2 regions of the Saccharothrix mutabilis subsp. mutabilis genome follow, and region 1 is predicted to be linked to the other one. Evidence: predicted binding sites of a transcription regulator. Region 1 holds the regulator's gene; the other holds the start of a gene.
The links. Region 1 encodes HspR, which represses chaperone genes until heat shock. Its sites were predicted from a motif close to ANNTTGAGTNNNNNNNACTCAANNT; they were not measured.
Positions count from the first base shown of each region.

Region 1 (9,917 bases):
GCCGCAGCACTACGCGTTCCTGGTGGGCGACGACGACTTCGACGCCATCTTCGGGCGCGTCAAGGAGCGCGGCCTGCCGTACTGGGCGGACCCGTTCCACCGGCAGCCCGGCGAGATCAACACCCACGACGGCGGCCGGGGCGTCTACTTCGACGACCCCAACGGGCACAGCCTGGAGATCATCACCGTCCCGTACGGCGGGTAAATGCGCGTGCGCCCGTCCGCACGCCCGCATCAAGATCTGCGCATGAGTTCACTGCTGCACCACATCACCGTCGACTGCGAAGACGCCTACGCCCTCGCCACCTTCTGGAGCCAGGTCACCGGCCACCCCGTCTCGGACGAGGACGAGCCCGGCGACGCGGAGTGCCTGGTCGAGCTGCCGACCGGCCCGAGCCTGCTGTTCATCCAGGTCCCCGAGGGCAAGTCGGTGAAGAACCGCCTCCACCTCGACCTCCAGCCCGACACCACCCGCGACGAGGAGGTGGAACGGCTGCGCGGCCTCGGCGCCACCCTGGTGGACGACCAGCGCCGCCCCGACGGCACCGGCTGGGTCGTGCTCGCCGACCCCGAGGGCAACGAGTTCTGCGTCGAACGCAGCGCAGCCGAGCGCGCCGCGACCTCCTGACCCCGTCACCCACATGTCGCAACGCGTTGTCCACACGCGCACCCCTGTTATCCACAATCCCCAGGTGTGAATCCACAGGCCGAAGCGGATCTCCGCACCGGTGCGGCACCAGTGCGACCAAGAGGGTGAGACCCCCGCCGCACGCGATCTCGGGGACCCGTTAAACGCGTGCTCGGGCGGGGTACTCGCCTCTCGGTTGGACGCAATCCGCAGACCCGGTACAGGTCATCACGAATGTTCGCTCGATGGGACGAACGGTCGGCAACCGACCGTGATCGCACTGCACTCGAAGGTGGCATCAAGGAGTCAGTCGGCCAGTTGACGGGTTAGCCTCGGTTCGTCGGGGATGGAAGCTTGACGAGGACGATGCGCCTTGCTGACGGCGCTGGAAACGTGGAGACTGCGCCCGGACCATGACTGCGAACGCTGTGTTGAGCCCCATCCCGAGCCCGCCCCACCGAGAGCCCCCACCGGGTGTCACCGCAATGGTGCGCCTGATCAGGGAGAGCTGGGCGGTCGTCGAGCCGCGCGCCGAAGAGGTCGCCAAGTTCTTCTACGGAATGCTCTTCAGCCTCGCGCCGGCCACCCGTGAGATGTTCCCGGCGAACATGGAGGTGCAGCGCAGCCGCCTGCTGCGCGCACTGGTCCACGTCGTCCAGATGGTCGACCGACCGGACGACCTGATCCCCTTCCTGCGCCAACTCGGCCGCGACCACCGCAAGTTCGGCGTGGTCAACGTGCACTACGAGTCGGTCGGGACCGCCCTGCTGGCCGCGGTGAAGAAGCACGCCGGCCCCGCCTGGACGCCCCAGGTCGAGCTGGCGTGGGCCGAGGCCTACACGATCATGGCCCGCGCCATGCAGGAGGCGGCGGCGGCCGACGACGGGCCGGCGTACTGGCACGCCACCGTGCTGGAGCACCAGCGGGTGAGCTGGGACCTGGCCGTGGTGCGCCTGCAGCCGGACCACCCCGTCGGCTACCGCGCCGGCCAGTACGTGAGCGTGGAGACGCCCCAGCGGGCGCGGCTGTGGCGGTACTTCTCGCCGGCCAACGCCCCGCGCGAGGACGGCATCATCGAGTTCCACATCCGCTCGGTGGAGGGCGGCTGGGTCAGCCGCTCCATCGTCGGCCACACCCAGCCGGGCGACGTGTGGCGCATCGGCCCGCCGATGGGCCGCCTGCACGTGGACCGGAAGTCCGGCCGCGACGTCCTCATGGTCGCCGGCGGCACGGGCGTGGCCCCCATGCACGCGATCGTCGACGAGATGGCCCAGTGGGGCGAGAACCCGCGGACCCACCTGTTCGTGGGCGGCCGGACCCGCGAGGACCTCTACGACCTGGACAACCTCCAGCGCTTCGCGATGACCAACCCGTGGCTCACGGTCGTCCCGGTCCTGGAGTCCGACCCGGGCGCGCGGGGCGTCGAGCAGGGCACCCTGGCCGACGTGGTCACCCGCTACGGCGCGTGGGAGGACCGGGACGTCCTGGTGTGCGGCTCGCCGTCGATGATCAGGGCGACGGTGTCCCGCATGCTCGTGGCCGGCACCCCGCTGGACCGCATCAAGTACGACCCGTTCACCCTCGACTGACCGCGTCAGCGCTTCCGGTTCGGCTTCCAGACGACCAGGGCGGTCTCCTGGCGGACCGGGACCAGGTCGCGGCGCAGCGACCGGTGCACCGAAGCCGCCGCGTGCTCCGCCGCCGCCAACGCCTGGGCCAGCTGCTCGGTCAGCTCGGAGACCTTCGCCCGCAGCGCCCCGACCTCGTTCTCCAACTCGATGATCCGCTTGATCCCGGCCAGGTTCACGCCCTCCTCCTGGGAGAGCCGCTGGACCTCGCGCAACAGCACGATGTCCCGCATCGAGTACCGCCGACCACCGCCGGGGGTCCGCCCCGGCGACACCAGCCCCATCCGGTCGTAGGACCGGAGGGTCTGGGCGTGCAGGCCGGACAGCTGCGCCGCCACGGAGATCACGAAGAACGGCGTGTCCTCGTCTGTTCCCGGGGGGAACGGAAAAGTCATGTCGACCTCTTCTCCACCAAGGCGTTGAGGTCCGCCCTCGGGTCGTGCCGCGCGGTCGCCGAGGCGTAGGCCTCCAGCGCCTCGCGGGCCGCCGCGTCCATGTTGTTCGGGACCGCCACCTGCAGCGTGATGAGCAGGTCGCCGACCTGCCCGTCCCGCTTGGCGATGCCCTTGCCCTTGGCGCGCAGCACCCGGCCCGACGCCGTGCCGGCGGGCACCTTCAAGGTCACCTTGCCGTCGAGCGTGGGCACGGTCAACGTCGTGCCCAGCGCCAGTTCGGGGAACGTCACCGGGACGGTGACGGTGAGGTTGTTGCCGCTGCGGCCGAACACCGGGTCCGGGTTGACGTGCACGCGGACGTACAGGTCGCCGCTGGGACCGCCGTTGCGGCCCGGCTCGCCCTGCCCGGCCAGGCGGATGCGCTGGCCGTCGTCCACGCCCGCCGGGATGCGGATGGTCAGCGTGCGCGTCTTGGTGGAGACGCCGTCGCCGCCGCACTCCGGGCACGGGTCGTCGACGACGCGGCCGGTGCCCCGGCAGTCGGTGCACGGCTCGGAGAACGCGAACGCGCCCTGGCTGCGGGTCACCAGGCCGGCGCCGCCGCAGTTGGTGCAGGTCCGGGGCGAGGTGCCCGGCCGCGCGCCGGAGCCCGAGCACGTCGAGCACGTCGACGGGCTGGACAGCCGCATCGGCACGGTCGCGCCCTTGACCGCCTCGGTGAAGTCGATCCGCACGTCGGTCTCGACGTCCTCGCCCCGCCGGGGCCGGGTCGCCGAGGCGGACGTGCCGCCGCCGCGCCGGTTGAACAGGCCGCCGAGCAGGTCGCCCAGGCCGCCCATGCCACCGGTCTGCTGCCCGGCGCGGCCGAACAGGTCGCCGACGTCGAAGCCGCCGCCCTGCCCGAACCCGCCCGGGAAGCCGCCGCCGCCCGCGAACAGGCGGCGGGCCTCGTCGTACTGCTTGCGCTTGGCGGCGTCGGACAGCACGCCGTAGGCCTCGGAGACCGACTTGAAGCGCGCCTCCGCCTTGGCGTCACCGGGGTTGGCGTCGGGGTGCAGCTCCCGCGCCAACTTCCGGTACGCCTTCTTGATCTCGTCGGCCGAGGCGTCGGAGGAGACGCCCAGCTCCCGGTAGAAGTCCTTCTCGATCCAATCCCGAGCACTCATCCGGACGCCGCCCCCTCTCGCTCAGTCCTGCTGTTGTCCGGTCGGTTCCTCCGCCGCGGCCGGCTCGTGGTCGGTGACCCCGACCAGCGCGGGCCGCAGCACCCGGTCGCCGAACCGGTAGCCGCGCCGCAGCACGGCCGTCACGGTCGGCCCGCTCACGTCCGGGGACGTGGCGTGCTGCACGGCCTCGTGCACGGAGGGGTCGAACTCCTCGCCCTCGTGCCCGAACGGCTCCAGGCCGGCCTTGGTCAGCGCGCCGACCAGCTTGTCCGCGACCGCCTTGAACGCGCCGGTCAGGTCGCCGTGCGCGTCGGCCCGCTCGACGTCGTCGAGCACGGCCAGCAGGTCGGCGGCCACCTGCGCCTTGGCCGTGGTGACCACCAGCTCCCGGTCGCGCTCGACGCGCTTGCGGTAGTTGGCGTACTCGGCGGTGAGGCGCTGGAGGTCCGCGGTCCGCTCGTCGAGCTGGGCCTTCAGCTCGGCGGCCGGGTCGACCTCCGCGGGCTCGGCGTCGGGGGCGGCGTGGCGGCCACCCCCGTCCGCGTCGGCGGCGCCTTCGGCCACGGGAACCTCCTCGGCGGCGGGCCCGGTCGCTTCGGCGTCCGCGGCCGGCGGGCGCACTTGACCGGTCTCCGGGTCGATGCGGCGACGGTCGCGCACCACCACGTGCGGCTGCTCCTCGGGCCGGGTCACTTCTTCTCGTCCTCGTCCACGATCTCGGCGTCCACGACGTCGTCGGCCTTGGCGTCACCGGCGCCCGGCGCGGAGGCGCCGTCACCGGCCGGCGCGCCCGGGGTGGGAGCGGCGCCCGCGTACATGGCCTGGCCGATCGCCTGCGACTCGGTGGCCAGCTTCTCCACCGCGGTGCGGACCTTGGCGATGTCGGTGCCCTTGAGGGCCTCGTTGGTCTCCTCGATCGCGGCCTTGACCTTGTCCTTGACCTCGGCCGGGATCTTGTCGTCGTTCTCCTTGACGACCTTCTCGGTCTGGTAGACCAGCGTCTCGGCCTGGTTGCGGACCTCGGCCTCCTCGCGGCGGCGCTTGTCCTCCTCGGCGTGCGCCTCGGCGTCCTTGATCATGCGGTCGATGTCGTCCTTCGGCAGCGCCGAGCCGCCGGTGATCGTCATCCGCTGTTCCTTGCCGGTGCCCATGTCCTTGGCGGACACGTGCACGATGCCGTTGGCGTCGATGTCGAAGGTGACCTCGATCTGCGGGACGCCGCGCGGCGCCGGCGGCAGGCCGGTCAGCTCGAACATGCCGAGCTTCTTGTTGTCCGCGGCGAAGTCGCGCTCGCCCTGGAAGACCTGGATCTGCACGGACGGCTGGTTGTCGTCGGCCGTGGTGAAGATCTCGGACCGCTTGGTCGGGATGGTCGTGTTGCGCTCGATGAGCTTGGTCATCACGCCGCCCTTGGTCTCGATGCCCAGGGACAGCGGGGTGACGTCGAGCAGCAGGACGTCCTTGACCTCGCCCTTGAGCACACCGGCCTGGAGCGCCGCGCCGACCGCGACGACCTCGTCCGGGTTCACGCCCTTGTTCGGCTCACGGCCGCCGGTCAGCTCCTTGACCAGCTCGGCCACGGCCGGCATGCGGGTGGAGCCGCCGACCAGCACCACGTGGTCGATGTCGCCGACGGAGATGCCGGCGTCCTTGATCACGTTGTTGAACGGGGCGCGGGTGCGCTCCAGCAGGTCGTTGGTGATGCGCTGGAACTCGGCGCGGGACAGCGTCTCGTCCAGGAACAGCGGGTTCTTGTCCGCGTCGACCGTGATGTAGGGCAGGTTGATGGTGGCCTGCGACGAGCTGGACAGCTCGATCTTGGCCTTCTCGGCGGCCTCGCGGATCCGCTGGAGGGCCATCTTGTCCTTGGTCAGGTCGATGCCGTTGGACTGCTTGAAGCGCTCGACCAGCCAGTCCACGACGCGCTGGTCCCAGTCGTCGCCGCCGAGGTGGTTGTCACCGGAGGTCGCGCGGACCTCGACGACGCCGTCGCCCAGCTCCAGCAGCGAGACGTCGAACGTGCCGCCACCGAGGTCGAAGACCAGGATGGTCTGCTCCTTCTCGCCCTTGTCCAGGCCGTAGGCCAGGGCGGCGGAGGTGGGCTCGTTGACGATGCGCAGCACGTTGAGGCCCGCGATCTGGCCGGCCTCCTTGGTGGCCTGGCGCTGCGCGTCCTCGAAGTAGGCGGGCACGGTGATCACGGCGTCGGTGATCTCCTCGCCCAGGTACGCCTCGGCGTCGCGCTTGAGCTTCATCAGCACGCGCGCGCTGATCTCCTGCGGCGTGTACTTCTTGCCGTCGATCTCGGTCGTCCAGTTCGTGCCGATGTGCCGCTTGACCGACCGGATGGTCCGGTCGACGTTGGTCACCGCCTGGTTCTTGGCGGGCTGACCGGTGAGCACCTCGCCGTTCTTGGCGAACGCGACGATGGACGGGGTCGTCCGCGAACCCTCGGAGTTGGCGATCACCGTCGGCTCGCCACCCTCGAGAACCGCGACGACGGAGTTGGTCGTCCCCAGGTCGATGCCGACCGCTCGCGCCATTTGGATTCCTCCTGGTAGTGCGTCTGTGAGAGCCCCGCGTTGAGCGGCGTGCGCTCAAGTTTGCCAGGATCTGCGGACTTGAGTCCACTGGGCTCAATTTCTCTGCCTGTCCAACGGACGGGGCCGTTCGGGTGTTCCCGCCGTGGCGTGATCCGGGACACTCGAATGCCGCCGCCGGCCGGGTCGAGCCGACCGGCGCGGAACACGTCGACGCCGCTCACGCCCGGCGGCCCCGGCCAGTCCACCCACAGGGTGGCGCTGACCGGGGCCGACGAGGTGGACGGCGGGGTGGACGGCGAGGTGGAGGCCCTGCTGCGGGCGGCGTACGAGCAGAACGCCTAGGGGGCGGGCTGCACGCTCACGTCCCCGGACCCGGACTTCGCCACCACGGTCACGGTCGCGGCCGGGTCGCTGGCCACCCCCACGGTCCGCTCGCCGCTGCCGGTCTCGGCCTCGACGCGGTAGGTCGCCTTCGGCAGCCGGACGTGCACGTCCCCGGACCCGGATTCGGCGTGCACGGCCTGCACGGCCGCCATGCCGACCTCGACGTCCCCGGAGTTGTTGACGACCGACACCTCACCCCGCATGTCGGTCAGCTTGGCCCGCCCGGAGCCGACGTCCCCGTGGAACGCGCCGGCGACGTTGGAGACGGTCACGTCCCCCGAGCCGTTCTCGACCTTGGCCGACCCGGTCACGTCCCGCACGGTCACGTCGCCCGAGCCGAGCCTGATGTCGACGCTCGCGACCCCTTCGAACGTCAGGTCGCCCGACCCGTTCTCGCCGAGGACCTTCACGTCCTTGCCGGGCACGGTGACCTCGTAGTCCACCGAGCAGTTCCGCCCGCAGTCGTCGAGCACGAGCGTGTCGCCCTCGACGCGGTGGGTCTGCCCGGACGGCTTGTCGTCGTTGCGGGAGTACTGGACGGTCCGCTTGACCTCCACCGCGGCGACCCCGTCCCGCCCGCGCACGGTGACGCGGCCGGAGTCGTTCTGCACCCGGACGGCCACCACCTTCTCGGTGACGCTGCCCTGGTCGGAGAACGTCTCCTGGACCAACCGCACGCACCCGGCCGCGGCCCCGACACCGACGACCACCCCGAGCACCGCCACCGCGACCCGCTTGCCCACCACTGCCCCCTAGCTCCAGCCCTTGAACGCCCACCAAACCTATGCGTCCGCACACGCGCCGGAACACCGGGAAGACCCCCGGCCCGTACTGGGGCTGTCCCTACCCTCAGGCCAGGGACTCCACGACGGCCCGCAGGGCGGGCGCGCACCGGGCGGGGTCGCCCAGGAACCGCTCGGAGGCGATGACGTGCGACTCGGTCATCCGCTCCCAGACCAACCCCTGCACCGACACCACCGTGATCACCAGCCGGAACGGCTTCACGTACCGCCCGATCCGGTTCTCCACCCCGCGCACGACCTCACCGATCGGCAGCGCACCGGGCGTCCGGTTCGCGTGCACCCGCTCGTACTCGGCGGCGGCGTCCCGCAGGGCGATCACCGCGGCCCGCAGCGCGGGCCGCACCGCCAGCGAAGGCCCGGCGGGGTCGATCGGGGCCGCCGCCGAGGGCACCTCCGTCCGGGCGTGGTCGAGCACGTCGGCCCACCAGCCGAGCCACTCCTCCGCCGCGCCCGCCCGGTCCACCCCGGGCGGCACGAACACCGGGACCGACGGGTCCAGGCCGGGCAGCTCCGGCACGGTGTCGACCGACAGCGCCAGCGTGTCCCGCAGGAACAGAGCGGTGTTGACCGTCTGGTTCGTGCCGTGGGACACCTGCCACGACTCACGCCCGGCGAACCTCATACCACCCAGTGTCCCGCGTGAAGGTCATCGGAGAGGCATCAGAAGGGACACGACCGGCTCCAACTGTTCCGCCGTTGGGGGGAAATCCGCGATCAGGCCCTGGATCAGCAGCCCGTCCAGGGCCGCGACGAACCCGAGGAAGGCCGCCGGCTCCATGGTGCCGAACACCGACGACAGCAGCGTGATCCACCGCCGCGCCGCCGGCCGCAGCTCCGGCCGCCGGGCCGCGAACAGGTACAGCTCGTACTCCGCCAGCGTCCGCCCCCGGTGCGGCCCGACCGCGTCCGCCAGGAACCGGGCCACCGACGACGGCGTGGGGCTCACCGACCCGAACGCCACCGCCATCTCGCTCGCCGACCACTTCAGGCACGCGATCAGCAGGTCGTCCAGGGTGCTGTAGTAGTAGACCGTCGAGGACACCGGCACCTCGGCCTCCCGCGCCACCGACCGGTGCGACACCCCGGACACGCCCTCGCGCTCGATCACCCGCAACGTCGCCGCGAGGATCGCCCGCCGCCGCCGCTCGCCGCGGGCCCGGCGGCCGTCGGCGGGAACGCCCCGGCTGCGGCCGACGACAGCGGGCGCGGCCCGGGCCCGGTCCACGGGAGCCGGCACGGCCCGGCGGCCGTCACCCGGCGTGGCCCGACTGCCGCCAGCCGGCGCGGCCCGAGCCCGGCCGTCGTCTCCCGGCGGGCCCCCGCCCCGGCCGTCGTCAGCCGGCGTGGCCCGGCCCCGGCCGTCCTCTCCCGGCGTGCCCTGGCCGGGGCGGCCGTCAGCCGGCGGCACTGCCCACCTCGATGGCGACCACGCCGGCGACCACCAGCACCAACCCGACCACCATCGTCGGGTTCAGCGGCTCCTCGAACAGCACGACCCCGATCCCCGCCACGGCCGCGATGCCGAACGCGCACCAGATCGCGTAGGCGACCCCGATCGGCATCCCGAGCTTGAGCACGAACCCCAGCGACGCGAACGCCACGACGTACCCCACGACGACCGCCACCACCGGCAACGGACGGGTGAACCCGTCGCTGAGCTTGAGCGAGACCGTCGCGGTCACCTCGCCCACGATCGCCAGCGCGAGCAGCAGATACACCACAGCGGGCCCTCCAACTAGTGGAACGAACGTTCAACTAGTTTATGTGATCGGCCACGCTCAAGTGGTTACCGACCAGTAATCCGGCGTACTCTGCCCAGCCAGGAGACTGACGAGAAAGGCCGCCACCACATGGGAGCCCTCCAGCTCACCCTCGGCGCCATCGGCGTCGCCGTCAGCGTGTACGCCTGGGGTCTGTTCGTGGCCGGTGTGGTCCGGATGATCAAGATCATCCGCCTGGGCCAGCCGGACTCGACGCGCAACGGGCCGTTCCTGCCCCGCCTGCGCACCCTGATCGTCGAGTTCGTCGCGCACACCCGGATGGCCAAGTTCCGCAAGGTCGCCCCCTGGCACTGGATGGTGATGTGGGGCTTCCTCATCGGCTCCGCCGTGCTGTTCGAGGCCTACGGCGAGGTGTTCTACCCCGGCTTCCACTGGCCGGTCATCGGCACGTGGTCGGTCTGGGCGCTGCTGATCGAACTGCTCGGCCTGGGCACCGTCGTCGGTGGCGTCGCGCTGGCGGTCATCCGCCAGCTCAACCACCCGCGCCGCGCCGACCGCGTGTCCCGGTTCGCGGGCTCGAACTTCCGCGCGGCCTACTTCGTCGAGGCCGTCGTCATCATCGAGGGCCTGGGCATCCTCGGCGTGAAGG
Region 1 is NZ_BAAABU010000004.1:348,230-358,146, reverse strand. It holds gene ABD126_RS12645 (VOC family protein) at 1-205, shown strand, start outside; gene ABD126_RS12640 (VOC family protein) at 248-628, shown strand; gene ABD126_RS12635 (FAD-binding oxidoreductase) at 1,114-2,217, shown strand; gene ABD126_RS12630 (heat shock protein transcriptional repressor HspR) at 2,223-2,651, opposite strand; gene dnaJ (molecular chaperone DnaJ) at 2,648-3,817, opposite strand; gene grpE (nucleotide exchange factor GrpE) at 3,839-4,510, opposite strand; gene dnaK (molecular chaperone DnaK) at 4,507-6,360, opposite strand; gene ABD126_RS12610 (hypothetical protein) at 6,526-6,702, shown strand; gene ABD126_RS12605 (DUF4097 family beta strand repeat-containing protein) at 6,699-7,487, opposite strand; gene ABD126_RS12600 (hypothetical protein) at 7,594-8,169, opposite strand; gene ABD126_RS12595 (TetR/AcrR family transcriptional regulator) at 8,194-8,772, opposite strand; gene ABD126_RS12590 (DMT family transporter) at 8,942-9,268, opposite strand; gene ABD126_RS12585 ((Fe-S)-binding protein) at 9,398-9,917, shown strand, end outside.

Region 2 (9,917 bases), on a different contig from region 1:
GCAAGCAGGACGTGCCGGACGTGGTGGCCCAACAGGCGGCGATCGTGGTGTACCACGTGGTCGTGCACAGCTCGGTGGGTCTGGACACGATCAGCCTGGACCAGCTGAAGGGCATCTACTCCGGCGCGTACACCGATTGGAGCCAGTTGCGCGGCGGGGACCCGTTGCCCGTCCGGATAGTCGGCCGCGGCGGCGAGTCGGGCACCCGGGAGCTGTTCGAACAACGCGTCCTGGGCACCGGCGAGGGCGCGCTGACCTCGGACGACTGCCGGACCAGGGACCGGGCCCCGCAGGCGCCGGTGATCAGGTGCGAGCGCGACAAGAACGCCGACGTGGTGCGGGAGATCGGGGCGGTCGAGGGCGCGATCGGGTACGCGGACGCGCCTTCGGTGGCGGAGGCCCGCAAGACCGACCGGATGACCGCGCTGTCGTTGGACGGCAAGGTGTTCGACGCCTCGGTGGGCGTGGAGGCGGGCTACCCGTTCTGGACGGTGGAGTACCTCTACACCAAGGGGACGCCGGACGGGGGCGCGTTGCCGGGCCGGTTCATCCGGTACGTGCTGGAACACGACGAAGCCCGCGTCCGGATGAAGGACGCGGGCTACCTGCCGTGCCGGACCCCCGAAGGGACCCCGCTCGAACTGTGCAACCTCCGCTAGGACCGGGTCAGGCGGCGACCGCCGTGGCCGCCTCCCGTTCCAGCGCCAGGTCCAGCACCTCCCGGACGTCGGCCACCAGGTGCACGGTCAGCGCTTCCCGCACCGACTCCGGCACGTCGTCCAGGTCCGGCTCGTTGCGCTGGGGCAGCAGCACCGTCGTGATCCCGGCCCGGTGCGCGGCGAGCAGCTTCTGCTTCACCCCGCCGATCGGCAGCACCCGGCCCGTCAACGACACCTCGCCGGTCATCGCCACGTCCGAGCGCACCGGCCGGCCCGACAGCAGCGACGCCAGGGCCGTGGTCATCGTCACGCCCGCCGACGGCCCGTCCTTGGGCACCGCGCCCGCCGGGACGTGGATGTGCACGCCGCGCTCGGCCAGCGCCGCCGCCCGCTCGTCGTGGGACTTCAGGTACGACAGGGCGATCTGCGCGGACTCCTTCATCACGTCGCCGAGCTGGCCGGTCAGCGTGACGCCGGGCGAGCCGGTGCCCTCCGACGCCAGCGACGCCTCCACGAACAGGACGTCCCCGCCCGCGCCGGTCACCGCCAGGCCGGTCGCGACGCCCGGGACCGCCGTGCGCTCCGCCGACTCCGGCGTGAACTTCGGCGAACCCAGGTAGCCCCTGAGGTCCGGGACGTCCACCGCGACCGGCAGGGACGCCTCGTCCAGGGCCACGCGGGCGGTGACCTTGCGCAGCACCCGCGCCAGCGAGCGCTCCAACTGGCGGACGCCCGCCTCGCGGGTGTACTCGCCGGCCAGCTTGCGCAACGCGTCCTCGGAGACCGTGACGTCCTCGGGCGTCAGGCCGGCCCGCTCGACCTGCCTCGGGAGCAGGTGGTCACGGGCGATGGTGACCTTCTCGTCCTCGGTGTACCCGTCGAGCTGCACCAGCTCCATGCGGTCCAGCAGCGGGCCGGGGATGGACTCCAGGACGTTGGCCGTGGCCAGGAACACCACGTCCGACAGGTCCAGCTCGACCTCCAGGTAGTGGTCTCGGAAGGTGTGGTTCTGGGCCGGGTCCAGCACCTCCAGCAGCGCCGCGGTCGGGTCGCCGCGGTAGTCCGCGCCGACCTTGTCGATCTCGTCGAGCAGGACGACCGGGTTCATCGAGCCCGCCTCGGAGATGGCCCGCACGATCCGGCCGGGCAGCGCGCCGACGTACGTGCGGCGGTGGCCGCGGATCTCGGCCTCGTCGCGCACGCCGCCCAGCGCCACGCGGACGAACTCGCGGCCCATCGCCCTGGCCACGGACTCGCCCAGCGACGTCTTGCCGACACCGGGCGGGCCGACCAGGGCGAGCACCGCGCCGCTGCGCCGACCGCCGACGACACCCAGGCCGCGGTCGGCCCGGCGCCGCCGCACCGCCAGGTACTCGGTGATGCGCTCCTTCACGTCGTCCAGGCCCGCGTGGTCGGCGTCGAGCACCGCGCGTGCGCCGGCGATGTCGTAGGTCTCCTCGGTGCGCTCGTTCCACGGCAGGTCGAGGACGGTGTCCAGCCAGGTGCGGATCCACCCGGTCTCGGGGGACTGGTCGGACGTGCGCTCCAACTTGTCCACTTCGGACAACGCGGCCTTGCGCACGTGCTCGGGCAGGTCCGCGCTCTCGACGCGGGCCCGGTAGTCCTGCTCCTCGGTGGCGGGCTTGCCGTCCAGCTCGGCCAGCTCCTTGCGGATGGCGGCGAGCTGTTGGCGCAGGAGGAACTCGCGCTGCTGGCGTTCGACGCCCTCCTTGACGTCCTTGCGGATCGTCTCGGCGACGTCCAGCTCGGTCAGGTGCTCGCGGCCCCATTCGAGCAGCTTCTCCAGCCGCTGCGCGACGTCGCTGGTCTCCAGGAGCCAGATCTTCTGCTCGTCGGTCAGGTAGGAGGCGTAGCCCGCGAGGTCGGCCAGCGCGGACGGCTCGTCCACCTGCTGCACCGAGTCCACGACCTGCCACGCGCCGCGCTGCTGGAGGATGGTGGTGACCAGCGCGCGGTACTCGCGGGCCAGCTCGCGGGTGCGGTCGTCCACGGGCGGCTCGTCGGCCACCGTCGCCTCGACCCACAGCGCCGCGCCCGGCCCGGTGGTGCCGGTCCCGATCCGCACCCGCTCCGTGCCGCGCACGACGGCCGCGCGCTCGCCGCCGGAGAGCCGCCCGACCTGCTCCACGACCGCCAGCGTGCCGACCTTCGCGTACTTGCCGTCCAACCGGGGCACCAGCAACACCCGGGTCTCGCCGCCCGCCGCGGAGGCGGCCTCGACGGCGGCGCGCGCCTCGGCGGCGGCGTCCGAGCCGGTGAGCCGGATCGGGACGACCATGCCGGGGAGCACGACCACGTCGTCCAGCGGCAGCACCGGAAGCGCCAACGTCTCACCCATGTTCGATCCTCCAAAGTTGAGTCTGTACGGCTCAACCAACGTGAGCGGAGGATTGTTTCCCCCAAGCGTTCGCTGTCAGCGATGCCGGTGGAGGCCTCGGAAGCCCGCTTTACGGTCAACGGTTCTCGCGCGGAATCCATGTCGGCCACAAGGAATACTTCGGCTGTAGTACTTTGTCCGGAGTGGTTCTTGGGCGAGTGGAGTGGTGGCTGTGGTGCGGCGCAATCCCGAGCGGAGGGCGGCGTTGCTCGACGCCGCGATCGAGGTGTTGGCGAGGGAAGGCGCGCGTGGCCTGACCTTCCGCGCCGTCGACCAGCAGGCCGAGGTGCCCGCGGGCACCGCCTCGAACTACTTCGCCAACCGCGACGACATGCTCAAGCAGGCCGGCGAGCGCGTGTACGAGCGGCTGGTGGACGAGGACGTCATCGCCGGTGGGTTGACCGGGGCCCGTGACCGCGACCGCGTCACCGAGCTGATGCACGAACTCGTGGACCGCGTGGCCGCGTTCCCGACCGGGTTCCTGGCCCTGCTCGAACTGCGCCTGGAGGCCACCCGCCGCCCGGAGCTGCGCGAGGTCCTGACCCGCCGCATCCGCCAGGACGTGGAGTTCAACGTCGAGTACCACGAGAAGTCCGGCCTGCCCGGCGACGGCACCATGGTCGTCCTGCTCTGGCTGGCGCTCAACTGGCTGATCATGGAACGCCTGACCCTGCCCGACCTGCTCACCGAAGACCAACGCCGAGACCTGGTCACCGCCCTGGTGGACCGCCTCCTGCTCGGCCAACCAGGTGAACCGACCACCCCGTTCCGGGCCGGCCCGTAATCCTTCCGGGTGAACGACTCGTATCGACGCCCGCCCCGGCGGCTCCTCCTCGCGAACCGCGGCCCACCGGCCGCGCGAACCCGATCAGAGGAGTCGAAGTGCGAATCCCGTTCATCCGCACCACCCTGGCCGCCGCGGCCGTCCTCGCCGCGGTGGTCACCCCGGCCCAGGGCGCCACCGGCAAGACCGAGCAGACCCTGCCCCACGACAGCGCCTACTACGAGCGCGCCCTGGCGGAAGAAGCCGCGAACGCGCCCGTGCTCGAAGAGCGCCCGGAGGTCGCCGCGGCCAACGAGGCCGTCCGGGCGCGCGTCCACGAGCAGCTCGCCGCGGGTTCCCGGCACAGCTTCACGACCTTCACCGACCCGACCATCGGCAAGGCCGTGCTCCTCACGGACGCGCCGCGCGAGGTGGTCGCGACGCTCGTCGGCGAGCACGCCGACCACGTGACCGTCATCGCGGACCCCGTGCTGAACACCGCCAGCCGCAAGTACGACTCCGCGCCCTTCTACGGCGGCGCCGGCATCCAGTACTACAACGACCCGCCCTGCACCACGGGGTACGCGGTGAAGACCGCGTTGGCCAAGAAGTTCCTGGTGACCGCGGGCCACTGCTACGACAACGGGCAGAGCGTGTGGGTCGAGAACAGCCCCAACAACACGCAGAACACCCCCGAGCACCTGGGCAGCGTGAGCCTCGACGGCTACCCGGCCCACGACATGGCCCTCATCGGCGGCAAGACCTACTCCGGCAACATCTACGTCGGCGGGACGAACAGCACCACCTCGGTGCCGGTGGCGACGGCCTCGAACCCGATCAAGGGCGTCTACACCTACTGCCACAGCGGCCGGAGCACCGGCGAGCAGTGCGGCCACGGCGTGGTCAGCCTGGACGCCGAGGTGTGCAACTACGGCGAGACCTGCCGGAAGCCGGTCGCGGCCTTCAAGGGCGGCGTCCTCAACACCGGCGGCGACTCCGGCGCCCCGTTCTACACGAAGTTCCAGGACTCCAGCGTCGCCATCCGCGGTCACGTGATCGCCGCGAACAGCACGTACGGCTTCGCCGAGACGTGGGGACGGGTGCAGGCCAAGTACAACGTCTCCATCGTCACGCCCGGCGCGTAGCCCGTTCAGGGGTTGTGCCCCGGTTTGACCCTCCGCGACGATCACGCGGTTCGCGCAACGTCGAGGGGAAGTGGCATGGAGCAGGCAGGCTGGGTGCCGGCGTCGGTGGACCTGGGGCGCCCGAGCGCGGCCCGCATGTACGACTACTACCTGGGCGGTTCGCACAACTTCGCCGTGGACCGCGAGGCCGCCCAGTCGGTCGAGCGGATCTACCCGGGCATGTCCGGCGCCGCCCGCGCCAACCGGTCTTTTCTGCGCCGCGCCGTGCGCTACCTGGTGGAGCGGGGCGTGGACCAGTTCCTCGACCTCGGCTCGGGCATCCCGACCGTCGGCAACGTGCACGAGATCGCCCAGCAGGCCAACCCGTCGGCGCGGGTGCTGTACGTGGACGTCGAACCCGTCGCCGTCGCGCACAGCACCGCGCTGCTCGCGGACAACCCGGGCGCGACGGCGGTCCAGTCCGACCTGCGCGAGGTGGACACCGTCCTGGAAGCCGCCCGGGAGGTGCTCGACTTCGACCGGCCGATCGCGTTGCTGATGGTGGCGGTGCTGCACTTCGTGCCGGACTCGGACGAGCCGGGCAAGGCGGTGGCCCGCTACCGCGACGCGCTGCCGGCGGGCAGCTGGCTCGCGCTGTCGCACGGCAGCCTGGAGGGCGTGCCGCGGGACGGCATCCAGGACACCGAGCGCATCAAGGCGATCTACCGCCGCACCGACAGCCCGCTGGCGTTGCGGCCGCACGAGGAGATCGCGGCGTTCTTCACCGGGTTCGACGTGGTCGAGCCGGGCGTGGTGGCGCTGTCGGAGTGGCGGCCGGACTCCGACGACGCCTACATCAGCGCGTACGTCGGCGTGGGCCGCAAACCTATTCCGGGGGCGTGAGGCGCAGGTCCGGGTCCACCGGCGGCTCGCCGTCGAACGGGCCCGGCCGCAGTCCCGCCAGGCCGTCCAGGGTGAGGATGACGTCGGCGCCGTGCGGGTCGGCGCCGACGGGCGGCGTGTCGAACCACTCGTGCAGGTCCGCGGGGATCGGGTAGTCCTCGGCGAGGTCCTTAAACAGGTCGGCGTGCTGCCGGGCCTGGGCGGCGAGCAGTTGGTACTCGCGCATGGCCAGCCGCATCCGGATCCAGCGGTAGCGGTCGGTCTTCTCGGCGTCGTCGGCGGTGAACCGGTCGCGCAGCAGCGTGCCCGCGAGCCGGCCGCGTTCGGCGAGGGCCAGGATGGTGTCGGGCGGCATGAACAGGTTCGTGCCGCCCTCGCCGTCGGCCAGCCGGATGTGCGCGATGCGGCCCCGGTAGCCGGGCAGCGCGGACTGCATGGTGTCGCGCCAGGCCAGCATGGTGTCCAGGATCGCGGTGGCGAACTGGAGCGGCCGGGCGACGTCGCGGTGGGGCGTGCCGGCGGTGGAGGAGTCCTGTTCGGGCAGCCACACCGGGTCGTTCGAGCCGCGGAACCCGCTGAGCGTCAGGCCGAACGTGGGCCAGCGCGGCAGCAGGCTGTCGAAGAAGTGGATCGGGAAGTTGCTCGTGATGCCGCCGTCGGAGAACCAGTGCACGCGCGGCTCGGGTTCCGCGCGGCACAGCGGGACGGCGGCGATCAGGCCGGGCATCGGCATGCTCATCCGGACGGCCAGCGCCACCGGCAGGTCGTGCGGCAGGGTGCGCAGGGGTGTGCCGTCCAACGGGCAGGCGTGCGGGGTTTCGGCGCCGTCGAGCGCATCGGTGATCCGTTGGGGGACAACGTTGTTGAGGCAGCGCGTGCAGTAGAGCCACTCGGGTCGCGGCTCGCTGAACGGCAGGCGGTAGGGGCGGCCCTCGGACAGGTCGGTCGTCATCAGGACGAGGTTCGTGGTGAGGTCGGAGAACTTGAGGTTCTCCGTGCCGGCCAGGTCGTCCAGGCGGTCGGCGAACCAGTCGCTCATCGGCGGGACGCCCGTGGAGCGCGGGACGCCGCAGCGCCGGTCCCAGAAGTTCGCGGTGAACCCGCCGGTGCCCGGGACCAGTCCGAAGTGGATCGCCTGCGCCTTGGCGGTGAGGAACCGCTTGGCGCCGAGGAGGTAGGTCGTCGCCACGGCGCTGACGAAGGCGAAGCCGAGCACCAGCCACCAGGCCGTGGCGGTGGCGGCGGAGGCGAGGCTGGGGGTGGTCCAGCGGGTGGCGAGGTAGACGGGGATGAGCGGCAGGACGAGCAGGGCGGCCGTGCCCAGGCGGCGCAGCCACGTGAGGGCGGTGCTCCTGCGGGTCTTGCGCCTCGGGCGGACGCGGAGGAGCACGCTGGGCACGACGACGAGCACGGTGACGATGAGGGCGATGAGCACCCAGCTCGGCGTGGTGCCCCAGTCCACGGCGAGGAACCAGGCCGTCGGGCCGACCAGCCACAGGGCGAGCACGAGCGTGAGCGCGATCTTGGCCCGGAACCCGATCGCGCCGAGGAGGGCGAGGACCAGGCACGTGGTGGCGCTGCGGCCGGTGGTGTCGCGGGACTGCATGGAGGCGGCGACGATCCGGTAGAGCTTGCGGGTGTGCTCGCTGGGCTGGAAGAGCTGGGCGAGCCGCCAGTCCGGGTGGGCGAACCACCGGATGACCTCCGCCAACTTCCCGAACCCGCCCGCGTCGCGCCCCTTCTCGGCGGCGGCGGTGAAGGCGGCGGCGATGGCCCCGGCGGAAGCACCCCCCAACGACCGGAACCGGTAATGCCGAGCCAGCTCCACCACGGCCCACGGGTAGACCACCCCGCTGGCCGCCCCACCCCGCATGGTGACGTCGCAGTACCGGTTGAACTCCTCGCGGTCATCGCCCATGGCGACCTCCTCGGTACGGCTCAATGATCGCGCCACCGGGCCGGGCCGTCGCTAGACCAACAGGCTGGCCGACCACGCGGTTCGCGCGCCTCGCTACGCGCGTTCGACCGATCGGGTGGTTGGCGGACGTGCCCATAACGCCGAACGCGTGCGGCGCGAAGGAGGTGACGACCGGCCACCGAACGGCGGTGCCGAGGAACACGGGTGTCGTCATGACTCAACCACCACCGGGGTACTCGTACCCGCCGCCCGGAGACGGGCCGCAGTACGCACCGCACGGCCCGCAGTACCCGCAGCATGGCCCGCAGTACCCGCAGTACCCGCAGCAAGGGACGCAGTACCCGCCGCCGTGGGGACCGCCACCTCCGCCGCCCCAGGGGTTCATGCCGCCACAGCCCGTGCCGCCGCGGAAGAAGTCGCCCAAGTGGCCGTGGGTGGTGGGCGGGATCGTCGTCTTCGTGGTCGCGGCGGCTGCCGTCACGCCGCCGTCGAGCACCAAGACCGCGGAACCGGCGGCCTCGTCGGCACCGGCGTCCCAGGAGCCGGTGGTGGCGGCGGAACCCACGACGACCACCACCACACCGCCTCCGCCGCCTCCGTCCGTCTACACCGGATCCGGCGACGACGTGATCACGCTGGACCGCCCGGCGGGTGTCAAGATCGTCAAGTTCGAGTGCCCGGCCTGCACCGGCAACACCGTCCTGAAGTCCAACGGCTTCGAGTCCCTGCTGGTCAACGAGATCGGCGCGTACACCGGGCTGCGGTGGATGGACGTCCGGGACGGCAGCCGCTCGACCACCTTGACGGTCACCGCGACCGGTGCGTGGACCATCACCGTGGGCGGCTTCGACATGGCCGGCACGTCGGACGGCGCGATGTCCGGCAGCGGCGACTCCGTGCAGATCTTCACCGGCAACTCCACCAAGGCGCGGATCACCAACAACGGCGAGGGCAACTTCGTCGTCCACGTCATCTCGGTGAAGTCCTCGCGGATCGCGTTGGCGGTCAACCACATCGGCGGTTACGAGGGCACGGTGCCGTTCGACGGGCCCGCGCTCGTCGAGATCACCTCCACCGGCGACTGGACGATCACGCCGTCCTGACCGCGCGCCTCACGAGTCCTTCAGCAGGCCGTGGTCTTGAGCGATTCTCTCGATCTCCGACGGCGTCCCGGACATGATCGTGCGCACGTGCTCGGTCACCAAGGAAATCGGCCAGTCCCACCACGCCGCCCGCAAGAGCCTGTCCACGTCGTCGGGTGAGTAGCGTTGCTTCACCGCCTTCGCCGGGTTGCCGCCGACCACCGTGTACGGCGGCACGTCGGTCGTCACCACCGCGCCGGACGCGATGATCGCCCCGTCCCCGATCCGCACGCCCGGCATGACCAGGGACCCGTAGCCGAACCACACGTCGTTGCCCACCACGGTGTCCCCGCGTGACTCCATGCCCGTGATCAGGTCCAGCGTCTCGGTCTGCCAGGTCCCGCCGAACATCGTGAACGGGAACGTCGACACGCCCGACGTCAAGTGGTTGCCGCCGGCCATGATGAAGCGCGTTCCCGTCGCCAGGGCGCAGAACTTCCCGATGACCAGCTTCTCCGTCCCGTACGCGTACAGCACGTTCCGCGTCTGGAACTCCGCCGCGTGCTCCGGGTCGTCGTAGTACGTGTACTCGCCCACCTCGATGGTCGGCGCGTCCACCAACGGCTTGAGCAGCACGACGCGCGGGTGGTCGGGCAGCGGGTGGACGGTGGTCGGGTCGGGGATGAACGTCAAGGCGGCTCCTTAAAGCAACTCGGGTTGCGTTAAGCATGCCCTCAACTCGCCGCAAAAGCAACACGAGTTGCGTTTAGGATCGGCGCCGTGACCACGAGACCCGGTGGGCGCTCCGCCCGCGTCCGCGACGCCGTCCGCGCCGCGACCTACGCCGAGCTGGTCGAGCACGGCTACCTCGGGCTGACCGTGGAGAACGTCGCCACCCGCGCCGGCGTGCACAAGACCACCGTTTACCGGCGTTGGGCCACCATCGACGTCCTCATCGCCGACGCCCTCGACCACGCCCGCGACACCGACTGGCCGGTCCCCGACACCGGCACCCTCGAAGGCGACCTGATCGCCATCGCCGACGAGGTGGTGGACGCCTTCACCGACCC
Region 2 is NZ_BAAABU010000005.1:419,916-429,832, reverse strand. It holds gene ABD126_RS16040 (PstS family phosphate ABC transporter substrate-binding protein) at 1-659, shown strand, start outside; gene lon (endopeptidase La) at 667-3,018, opposite strand; gene ABD126_RS16030 (TetR/AcrR family transcriptional regulator) at 3,230-3,841, shown strand; gene ABD126_RS16025 (S1 family peptidase) at 3,940-4,965, shown strand; gene ABD126_RS16020 (SAM-dependent methyltransferase) at 5,041-5,847, shown strand; gene ABD126_RS16015 (patatin-like phospholipase domain-containing protein) at 5,831-7,765, opposite strand; gene ABD126_RS16010 (hypothetical protein) at 7,978-8,868, shown strand; gene ABD126_RS16005 (CatB-related O-acetyltransferase) at 8,878-9,540, opposite strand; gene ABD126_RS16000 (TetR/AcrR family transcriptional regulator) at 9,628-9,917, shown strand, end outside.
Region 2: the regulator HspR is predicted to act here: its motif matches at 3,032-3,056, upstream of lon (endopeptidase La).